Regions from separate parts of the Micromonospora sp. LOL_025 genome, predicted to be linked through region 3. Evidence: predicted binding sites of a transcription regulator. Region 3 holds the regulator's gene; each other region holds the start of a gene.
The links. Region 3 encodes HrcA, which represses chaperone genes, less so after heat shock. Its sites were predicted from a motif close to GGTTNGCACNCTCNNNNNGAGNGTGCNAACC; they were not measured.
Positions count from the first base shown of each region.

Region 1: the regulator HrcA is predicted to act here: its motif matches at 1,764-1,794, upstream of groL (chaperonin GroEL).
Region 2: the regulator HrcA is predicted to act here: its motif matches at 1,960-1,990, upstream of groES (co-chaperone GroES).

Region 1 is NZ_JBHMIR010000008.1:140,678-143,951, reverse strand. Features, by position in the region: gene ACFHW0_RS13625 (GNAT family N-acetyltransferase) at 1-28, opposite strand, end outside; gene ACFHW0_RS13620 (cold-shock protein) at 239-442, shown strand; gene ACFHW0_RS13615 (hypothetical protein) at 628-1,716, shown strand; gene groL (chaperonin GroEL) at 1,991-3,274, shown strand, end outside.
Region 2 is NZ_JBHMIR010000003.1:56,037-59,310, reverse strand. Features, by position in the region: gene groL (chaperonin GroEL) at 1-1,442, opposite strand, end outside; gene groES (co-chaperone GroES) at 1,513-1,827, opposite strand; gene ACFHW0_RS05175 (THUMP-like domain-containing protein) at 2,076-3,274, shown strand, end outside.
Region 3 is NZ_JBHMIR010000024.1:61,550-64,823, forward strand. Features, by position in the region: gene hemW (radical SAM family heme chaperone HemW) at 1-175, shown strand, start outside; gene ACFHW0_RS24280 (DUF4870 domain-containing protein) at 216-878, opposite strand; gene hrcA (heat-inducible transcriptional repressor HrcA) at 1,121-2,143, shown strand; gene dnaJ (molecular chaperone DnaJ) at 2,217-3,274, shown strand, end outside.

The sequences.
Region 1 (3,274 bases), on a different contig from region 3:
GCCCCGAACCGCCGGGCGTGCTTGTCATGACGAATCCCTATCACAGCGATGACCGCCGATGGCAGGCGATCGAAGTATGTCCGATTTGTGGTCGTGCGCCGTCGTCACGCTTCGTGTAGCGTGCGATTTCGGTCACCGTTTCAGCGGCCCTCGTCGATCGCCGATCCGGTGGTCCTCCGGTGCCGGCCCGCCCGGCCTCCGGGGTCGTGGAACGCCGGGCAGAGTGAGGAAGTGCACCGTGGCAGAGGGCACCGTGAAGTGGTTCAACTCCGAAAAGGGCTACGGCTTCATCGCCGTCGACGGCGGGCAGGACGTCTTCGTCCACTTCTCGGCGATCGAGATGGACGGCTACAAGGCGCTGGACGACGGCCAGCGGGTCGAGTTCGAGATCGCCCAGGGCCAGAAGGGTCCCCAGGCCGAGCGCGTACGCGTCATCGCCTGACGGGCGTCTCTCCCGCGCCCCCGCACCGACCGGCTCCCCGACCATCGGTCGCGCGGCGCCGACCGGGGGTGGTCCGGCGGGGCCGGGCAGCCGTCGGCCGGCCCGCCCCACGGGGGCGGGCTTCGGCCCGGTTGCGTCGGCAGGGGAGGATCGTGAGCCGTTCCAGCCATCGCTGAGGAGGGTTCATGTCCGACCAGCCGCCCCAGGCCGCGCCGCCCCCGGGAGATCCCGACCCGTCCGCGACGCCACCCGTCGGCCCGGGCGGCGCTGCGCCGGCGGGCCCGCAACAGCCGCAGGGCTGGGTCTTCCCGCCCACCGGCGGGTACCCGGTCGGCTCCGGCCCGTACGGCGGGCAGCCGTGGTACCCGGGCGCCCCGGTCGCCTATCCCGGTCAGCCGGCCCACGGGTGGTACCCGCCGGGGCACGGCCTCGATCCGGCCGACCTGCTCGTCACCCCGCCCGGCGCCGGCGTCAACGGCTGGTTCGGCCGGTGCGTCGGCGCGGTGCGCCGGGGCTGGCGGCTGCTGCTGCCGATCCTGCTGCTCACCCAGGTGCTGCCGGCCCTGGTGGTGTCGGTGCTCTCGCTCGTCGTCGACCCGTCCGCGAAGTGGGAGGAGTCGATGGCCGATGACCCCGCCGCGCTGCCCGACACCTTCCTGGCCGACACGGGCGTCCTGCTGTCCGTGGTGCTCGGCAGCGCCCTCGTCTTCGGTTTCGTGCAGGGCCTGGGCTGGGCGGCCGGCACCTGGGTGGTCACCCGGCAGGCGGCCGGTCAGCCGGTGAGCGTGGGCGCGGCCCTTTCCTACGGGGTGCGCCGGGCACTGGGCCTCTGGGGCTGGACCCTGCTGATGAGCGTGATCATCGGGCTCGGGATCTGTTTCTGCGTGATCCCCGGCATCTACTTCGCCTTCGCGCTGAGCATGGCCGGCCCGGTCTACCTGTTCGAGCGGCAGCACCCGATCGGCCGTTCCTTCCGGATGTTCCACGACCGGCTCGGTCTGCTGCTCGGTCGGGTGGCGCTGGTGGCGGCGGCGGTCATCGTCGGCAGCGGGGCCGCCGGCATGGTGGAGGGCATCGGCACGCTGCCGTTCGGCACCACCCCGCTGGAGTCGCCGGGCACGGCGGCCGGCGTGCTCGCGGTGACGCTGGTGGCCGCGGTGCTGGCCCTGCCCACCCACCTCGCCCAGCTGGTCGGCCTGGTCGTCACGTACGCCGAGCAGCGCGCCCACGAGGGGCCGGTGGACAGCGCGCGGCTGGCCGGCGAACTCGGCTGACCGGGGCGATCGTGCTTGCACTCGGCAGGGGAGAGTGCTAAACAAGTCATTGGCACTCGCATACCGTGAGTGCCAATGGTCGGGGCGGTAGGGCCACGGTCGTAGCGGCGTCCAGACGCGGCTGCGGCACATGGCCGGTCGTCGCGGGCTATCCGGCCCGACCGAGGAGACGTCGTCGTCGCCAGGTGGCGACGTCCCAAGGTGCGTACACCAGGCGGCCCATCCGGGACACACACTCCGGGTGGCCCGTGAGTGTCCAGGAGGACAACGCCGTATGGCCAAGATGATCGCGTTCGACGAAGAGGCGCGCCGCGGCCTCGAGCGGGGCATGAACCAGCTCGCCGACGCCGTGAAGGTGACGCTCGGCCCCAAGGGCCGCAACGTCGTGCTCGAGAAGAAGTGGGGTGCCCCCACCATCACCAACGATGGTGTGAGCATCGCCAAGGAGATCGAGCTCGAGGACCCCTACGAGAAGATCGGCGCCGAGCTGGTCAAGGAGGTCGCCAAGAAGACCGACGACGTCGCCGGTGACGGCACGACGACGGCGACCGTCCTGGCCCAGGCCCTGGTCCGCGAGGGCCTGCGCAACGTGGCCGCCGGTGCCAACCCGATGGCCCTGAAGCGGGGCATCGAGGCCGCCGTGGCCAGCGTCTCGGAGGAGCTGGCCAAGCTCGCCAAGGACGTCGAGACCAAGGAGCAGATCGCCTCCACCGCCTCCATCTCCGCCGGTGACACCAGCGTCGGCGAGATCATCGCCGAGGCGATGGACAAGGTGGGCAAGGAAGGCGTCATCACCGTCGAGGAGAGCAACACCTTCGGGCTGGAGCTGGAGCTCACCGAGGGCATGCGCTTCGACAAGGGCTACATCTCGGCCTACTTCATGACCGACCCGGAGCGCATGGAGGCCGTCTTCGACGACCCCTACCTCCTGATCGTCAACAGCAAGATCTCGTCGGTCAAGGACCTGCTCCCGATCCTGGAGAAGGTCATGCAGTCGGGCAAGCCGCTGCTGATCATCTCCGAGGACATCGAGGGCGAGGCCCTGGCCACCCTGGTCGTCAACAAGGTCCGGGGCACCTTCAAGTCGGTCGCCGTCAAGGCGCCGGGCTTCGGTGACCGCCGCAAGGCCATGCTGACCGACATCGCCATCCTCACCGGTGGCCAGGTCATCAGCGAGGAGGTCGGCCTCAAGCTGGACGCCGTCGGCCTCGACATGCTGGGCCGCGCCCGCAAGGTCGTGGTGACCAAGGACGAGACCACCATCGTCGACGGTGCCGGCGACGCCGACCAGATCCAGGGCCGGGTCAACCAGATCCGGGCCGAGATCGAGAAGAGCGACTCCGACTACGACCGCGAGAAGCTGCAGGAGCGGCTGGCCAAGCTGGCCGGCGGCGTCGCGGTGATCAAGGTCGGCGCGGCCACCGAGGTCGAGCTGAAGGAGCGCAAGCACCGTATCGAGGACGCCGTCCGCAACGCGAAGGCCGCCGTCGAGGAGGGCATCGTCCCGGGTGGTGGCGTCGCGCTGGTGCAGGCCGGCAAGACCGCCTTCGACAAGCTG
Region 2 (3,274 bases), on a different contig from region 3:
CCGGTGGCGGCGTCGAGGCCGTGGCCCCACTCCTTGCCGGCGACCTTGTTGACGACGACGTAGCCGTCGTGGCCGGCGTTCTGGGCGATCCAGCGCAGCGGCTCGACCAGCGCCTTGCGCACGATCGAGACGCCGACCTTCTCGTCACCGGTGAAGCCGAGGTCGTCGTCGAGCACCGGCAGGATCTGCACCAGGGCGGCGCCGCCGCCGGGGACGGTGCCCTCCTCGACCGCGGCCTTGGTCGCGGCGATCGCGTCCTCGATGCGGTGCTTGCGCTCCTTCATCTCGACCTCGGTCGCGGCGCCGACCTTGATGACCGCGATGCCGCCCGAGAGCTTGGCCAGCCGCTCGGCGAGCTTCTCCCGGTCCCAGTCGGAGTCCGAGGCCTCGATCTCCTTGCGGATCTGCGCGACCCGGTCGGCGACCTCGCTCGACTTGCCACCACCGTCGACGACCGTGGTGTTCTCCTTGTCGACCACGACGCGCCGGGCGGTGCCGAGCACCTCCAGGCCCACCTGGTCGAGCTTGTAGCCCAGCTCGGGCGCGACCAGCTCGGCGCCGGTGAGGATCGCCATGTCCTGGAGCATCGCCTTGCGCCGGTCACCGAAGCCGGGGGCCTTGACCGCGCAGACCTTGAGGGTCTTGCGGATCGAGTTGACCACCAGCGTCGACAGCGCCTGGCCGTCGACGTCCTCGGCGATGATCAGCAGCGGCTTGCTGTTCTGGAGGACCTTCTCCAGCAGCGGCAGCAGCTCCTCGATCGCCGAGATCTTCTGCGTGGTGATGAGGATGTACGGGTCCTCCAGGACCGACTCCTGCGACTCCACGTCGGTGACGAAGTTCGGCGAGATGAAGCCCTTGTCGAACTGGAGACCCTCGGTCACGTCCAGCTCGGTGTGCAGGGCGGAGCCCTCCTCGACGGTGATGACACCGTCGCGGCCGACCTTCTCCATCGCCTCGGCGATCAGCTCGCCGATCGTGGCGTCCTGCGCGGAGATCGTCGCGACGTGCGCGATCGACTTCTTGTCGGCGACCTCGACCGCGCGGCCGAGCAGCGCCTCGGAGACCTTGGCGGCCGCCGCGTCGATGCCCCGCTTGAGGCCGGCCGGGTTGGTGCCGGCAGTGACGTTGCGCAGGCCCTCGCGGACCATCGCCTGGGCCAGCACGGTGGCGGTGGTGGTCCCGTCGCCGGCGACGTCGTTGGTCTTGGTCGCCACCTCCTTGACCAGCTGCGCACCGAGGTTCTCGTAGGGGTTGGTGAGCTCGATCTCCTTGGCGATGGTCACGCCGTCGTTGGTGATCGTGGGCACACCGAACTTCTTGTCCAGGACGACGTTGCGCCCGCGCGGGCCGAGGGTGACCTTGACCGCGTCCGCGAGGGCGTTGACACCGTGCTCGAGCAGGTGCCGGGCGTCGTCCGAGAAGCTCAGGATCTTCGCCATGAATGTCCCTTCGAAGCGACGTCGCCCCGGCCCGGCGAGCCGGACCGGGGCGACGACACTGATCGGTTGCTTACTTCTCGATGACCGCGAGGACGTCGCGGGCGGAGAGCACCAGGTACTCCTCGCCGGCGTACTTGACCTCGGTGCCGCCGTACTTCGAGTAGATGACGGTGTCGCCGACGGAGACGTCAACCGGGATCCGGTTGCCCTTGTCGTCGATCCGGCCCGGGCCGACAGCGAGGACGGTGCCCTCCTGCGGCTTCTCCTTGGCGGTGTCGGGGATCACGATGCCCGACGCCGTGGTGGTCTCAGCCTCGTTCGCCTGGACCAGGATCCGGTCCTCGAGCGGCTTGATCGCAACCTTGGTCGCGGTAGTCACGGGCATACCCTCCTGGGGTACTGGTTTCGTTACCGGTCGGCGAGCGACCGGCGTCAATCTGCCACATGCCACCGGGCGGGGCCGTCGTCGCGGGTGCCGGTCCGCCTGGCGTTCAGCGCCCGGGCCACGAGGCCCGGAAGCTGGCACCCTCGGGGTGAGAGTGCTAATCGCAGGTTATTCCTCGGCTAGCACTCCGTCAAGGAGAGTGCCAACCCGCCGGCCGGCGCGTCGGGTCCGCCGACCACAATGGCCGGGTGGATCTCGACCAACTCGCCGCCCTGCGTACGCCCGAGGGGTCGGCCGCGCTCGCCGCGGCCGCGCGGGTGGCCGGCGGCGATCCGCTGACCGCGGCGGCGGCGCTCCGCTCGACCGGGCTGCCGGCCGGCCTGGCGTCGGCCGCCCTCACCCAGGCCGAGCTGCGGCGCCGGGCGGTCGGCAAGTTCGGGCCGGCGGCGGCGGGGATGTTCCTCACCCGGGCCGGGCTGGAGCAGGCCACGCGGGGCGTCGTCGCGGCACGGCGGGCCGAGCGGCTGCGGGCCGCCGGGGTGCGCACGCTCGCCGACCTCGGCTGCGGCCTCGGCGCAGACGCGCTCGCCGCGGCCCGCGCCGGCATCCGGGTGTACGGCGTGGAGGCCGACCCGCTGACCGCCGCGATGGCCGCCGCGAACGCCGAGGCGGCCGGGCTGGCCGAGCTGTTCACGGTGGAGCGCGGCGACGCCACGGCGTTCGACGTGGACCGGGTCGACGGGGTGTTCTGCGACCCGGCGCGGCGCAGGGCGGGCACCGGGCGGCGCATCTTCGACCCGAACGCCTACTCCCCGCCCTGGGACTTCGTGGTCGGGCTGGCCGAGCGGGTGCCGCACACCGTCGTGAAGGTGGCGCCCGGCATCGACCACGCGCTGGTCCCGGCGGGCGCCGAGGCGGAGTGGGTGAGCGTCGACGGCGACCTGGTCGAGGCGGCCCTGTGGTGCGGCGAGCTGGCGCAGGTCCCCCGCCGCGCCACCCTGCTGCGCGACAGGCAACGGCCCTCCGTCGACGCCTCCGGCGCGGGAGGGGGGCCCGCCGATCGGCCGGCCGGCTCCTGCCAGCTGGCCGGCTCCGGCGCCGCCGAGGCCACCGTCGGCCCGGCGCGCCGGTTCCTGTACGACCCCGACCCGGCGGTGGTCCGCGCGCACCTGGTCGCCGAGCTGGCGGAGACGCTGGGCGCGACGCTGGCCGACCCGAGCATCGCCTACCTCTACGCGGACGCGCCGACGCCGACGCCCTTCGCCCGCTGCCTGGAGGTCACCGACGTGCTGCCGTTCTCGCTGAAGCGGCTGCGGGCGCTGCTGCGGGAGCGTCGGGTCGGGCGGGTGGAGATCCTCAAGCGCGGGTCCGCCCTGGAGCCCGAGAAGCTGCGCCGGGACCTGCGGCTGGCCGGGGACGAGGCGGCCAGCCTGGTGCTGACCCGGGT
Region 3 (3,274 bases):
GCGCCTCGCCTCCGGGCTGCCCCTGGCCGCCCTCGACGACGCCGGTCGGGCCGGCGCCGCGCGGGCCCTCGCCAGCGGGCTGCTGGCCGCCGACGAGCACGCGGCCGGTCGGGCCGTGCTGACGCTGCGGGGCCGGCTGCTCGCCGACGCGGTCGTCCGTGACCTGCTGCCCTGAACCGCGTGCCGGGGCCGGCCGGGGGAGCGGCCGACCCGGGTCACCTGGTGAAGCCGTAGGTCATCGGGTAGCGGTAGAGCACGCCCTCGTTGGCCTTGACCCCGCCGATGATGCCGAAGATCAGCGGCACCAGCCAGACGAGCATCGGGACGAAGAACAGCACCCCGCAGGTGATCAGCGTGACCACCCAGCTCAGCACCCCGACGATCGTCCAGGTCAGCTGGAAGTTCAGCGCCGCGACGGCGTGCGCCCGGGCGGTCGGCGACTGCTGCCCCCGGGCCATCAGCGCGATGAGCGGCGCCAGCCAGCCGAGCAGGCCGCCGCCGACGATCACGCCGACCGCGCCGCCGAAGTGGGCGATCAGGGCCCAGTTCTTGTCGTCGTTGCTGGCGTAGCCGCCCGTCGGCGGTCCGTAGCCGCCACCGGCCGGATAGCCGGCCCCCGGCGGGCCGTAGCCGCCGGGCGGAGGGAAGCCGCCGGGCGGGGGATAGTCACCGGGCGGGGGGTAGCCGCCCGACGGCGGCTGGTCGCCGGTGGGCGGTGGATAGTCACCGGGTGGAGGATGGCTGCCCGGGCCCGGCGCCCCGGACAGTGGTGCGGTGGGGTCGCCGGAGCCGGCGTGGCCGGGAACCCCCGACGGAGCGGTCGGATCCGGCGGGAAGCCCGGGTCCCCCGCTCCGGGAGGGCGAGGTGGTTCAGTCATGGAGGTCACGGTAGGGGCAGCCGGCAAGGCGGCACCAGCGTGACACCGGCCGGGACGCCGGGAAGACCGGTCCCCGGGGCCGTCGGGCGGCCTCGCGCGGTCGCCGATCGGACTGATCGCCCCAGGTCGATCATCGCGCCGGCGGCCCCGCCGACGTAGACTGGCACTCGCTACAGTCGAGTGCCAGCAGCCCGCCCCGGCCCCCGCGTGCCGGGGCCGACGTGCGACAGGAGGTGGGGAGAATGGGTCTCGACGACCGCAAGCTCGCCGTACTGCGCGCGATCGTCGAGGACTACGTCGCCACGCAGGAGCCCGTCGGCAGCAAGGCGCTGGTCGAGCGGCACCAGCTGGGAGTCTCACCGGCGACCGTCCGCAACGACATGGCCGTGCTGGAGGAGGAGGGCTACATCCGCCAGCCGCACACCAGCGCCGGCCGGGTGCCCACCGACCGGGGCTACCGGCTCTTCGTGGACCGGCTGTCCCGGGTGAAGCCGCTCAGCCCGGCCGAGCGCCGGGCGATCGAGCGTTTCCTGGTCGGCGCCGTCGACCTCGACGACGTGGTGCACCGCACCGTCCGGCTGCTGGCGCAACTCACCCGGCAGGTCGCCGTGGTGCAGTACCCGAGCCTGGCCCGCTCCTCGGTGCGTCACCTGGAGCTGGTGCCGATCTCCACCACCCGGCTGATGCTGGTCATGATCGCCGACACCGGCCGGGTCGAGCAGCGGCTGGTCGAGCTGCCCGTGCCGATCCCCGCCGACGACGTCACGGACCTGCGCCGGCTGGTCAACGAGAAGCTGGTCGGCACCCGGCTGTCGGAGACCCCGCCGCTGGTGCAGGCGCTGGTCGAGGAGTCGCTGCCGCACCTGCGGCCGGCGATGACCACCCTCTCCACCGTGCTGCTGGAGACGCTGATCGAGCGGCACGAGGAGCGGATCGCGCTGGCCGGCACGGCCAACCTCACCCGGGGCGGCCTGCTCGACTTCCAGGGCTCCCTGCGTCCGATCCTGGAGGCGCTGGAGGAGGAGGTCGTCATGCTCAAGCTCATCGGCGAGGCGGAGCCGAGCACGACGCGGGTGCTGATCGGCGACGAGAACGAGATCGACAACCTGCGCGCCGCCTCGGTGGTCAGCACCGGCTACGGGCCGGGCGCGACCAGCGTCGGCGGCCTCGGCGTGCTGGGGCCGACCCGGATGGACTACCCCGGCACCATCGCCACGGTGCGGGCCGTGGCACGCTACGTGGGCGAGCTGCTGGCCCAGAACTGACCAGTCAGGGCCGACGGCCGGCTCCGGCCGCCGACCGGCGCAACGCGAGACGAACATGAGGACACGGAACGCAGTGGCCAGGGACTACTACGGCATTCTCGGGGTGAGCCGGGAAGCCTCCGACGACGAGATCAAGCGCGCCTACCGCAAGTTGGCGCGGCAGTTCCACCCGGACGTGAATCCGGATCCGGAGGCACAGGAGAAGTTCAAGGACATCAACGCCGCGTACGAGGTCCTCTCGGACGACCGGAAACGGCAGATCGTCGACCTGGGCGGCGACCCGCTCGCCCCCGGCGGCGGGGGCGCGGGTGGCCCGGGCGGCCCCGGCGGCGCCGGACCGTTCGTCGGCTTCCAGGACATCATGGACGCCTTCTTCGGCGGCGCGGCCGGCGGTTCGCGGGGTCCGCGACCGCGGACCCGGCCCGGCGCCGACGCGATCCTGCGGCTGGAGCTGGACCTGCACGAGACCGCGTTCGGCGTCGAGGCGCCGATCACCGTCGACACCGCCGTGCTCTGCACCACCTGCTCCGGCGCCGGCACGGCGGCCGGCACCCACCTGGCCACCTGCGAGGCGTGCGCCGGCCGGGGCGAGGTGCAGTCCGTGCAGCGCACCTTCCTCGGTCAGGTGGTCTCCGCCCGGCCGTGCACGGTCTGCCAGGGCTACGGCACCACCATCCCGCACCCGTGCCCGACCTGCGCCGGCGACGGCCGCGTCCGCACCCGACGCTCGCTGACCGTCAAGATCCCGGCCGGTGTCGAGGACGGCATGCGCATCCGCCTCGCCCAGCAGGGCGAGGTCGGCCCGGGCGGCGGCACGGCCGGCGACCTCTACGTGGAGATCCACGAGCGGCCGCACGACGTCTACTCCCGCAAGGGCGACGACCTGCACTGCCGGGTCACGGTGCCGATGACCGCGGCGGCCCTCGGCACCCGGCTGACCATCAAGACGCTGGACAGCGAGGAGACGGTCGACGTCAAGGCCGGCACCCAGCCGGGCAGCACGCTGCGGCTGCGCGCCCGGGGCGTGCCGCACCTGCGCGGCACCGGCCGGGGTGACCTCTACGTCCACCTCGACGTGCGCACCCCCACCAAGCTCGACGCCGACCAGGAGAAGATGCTGCGCGACTTCGC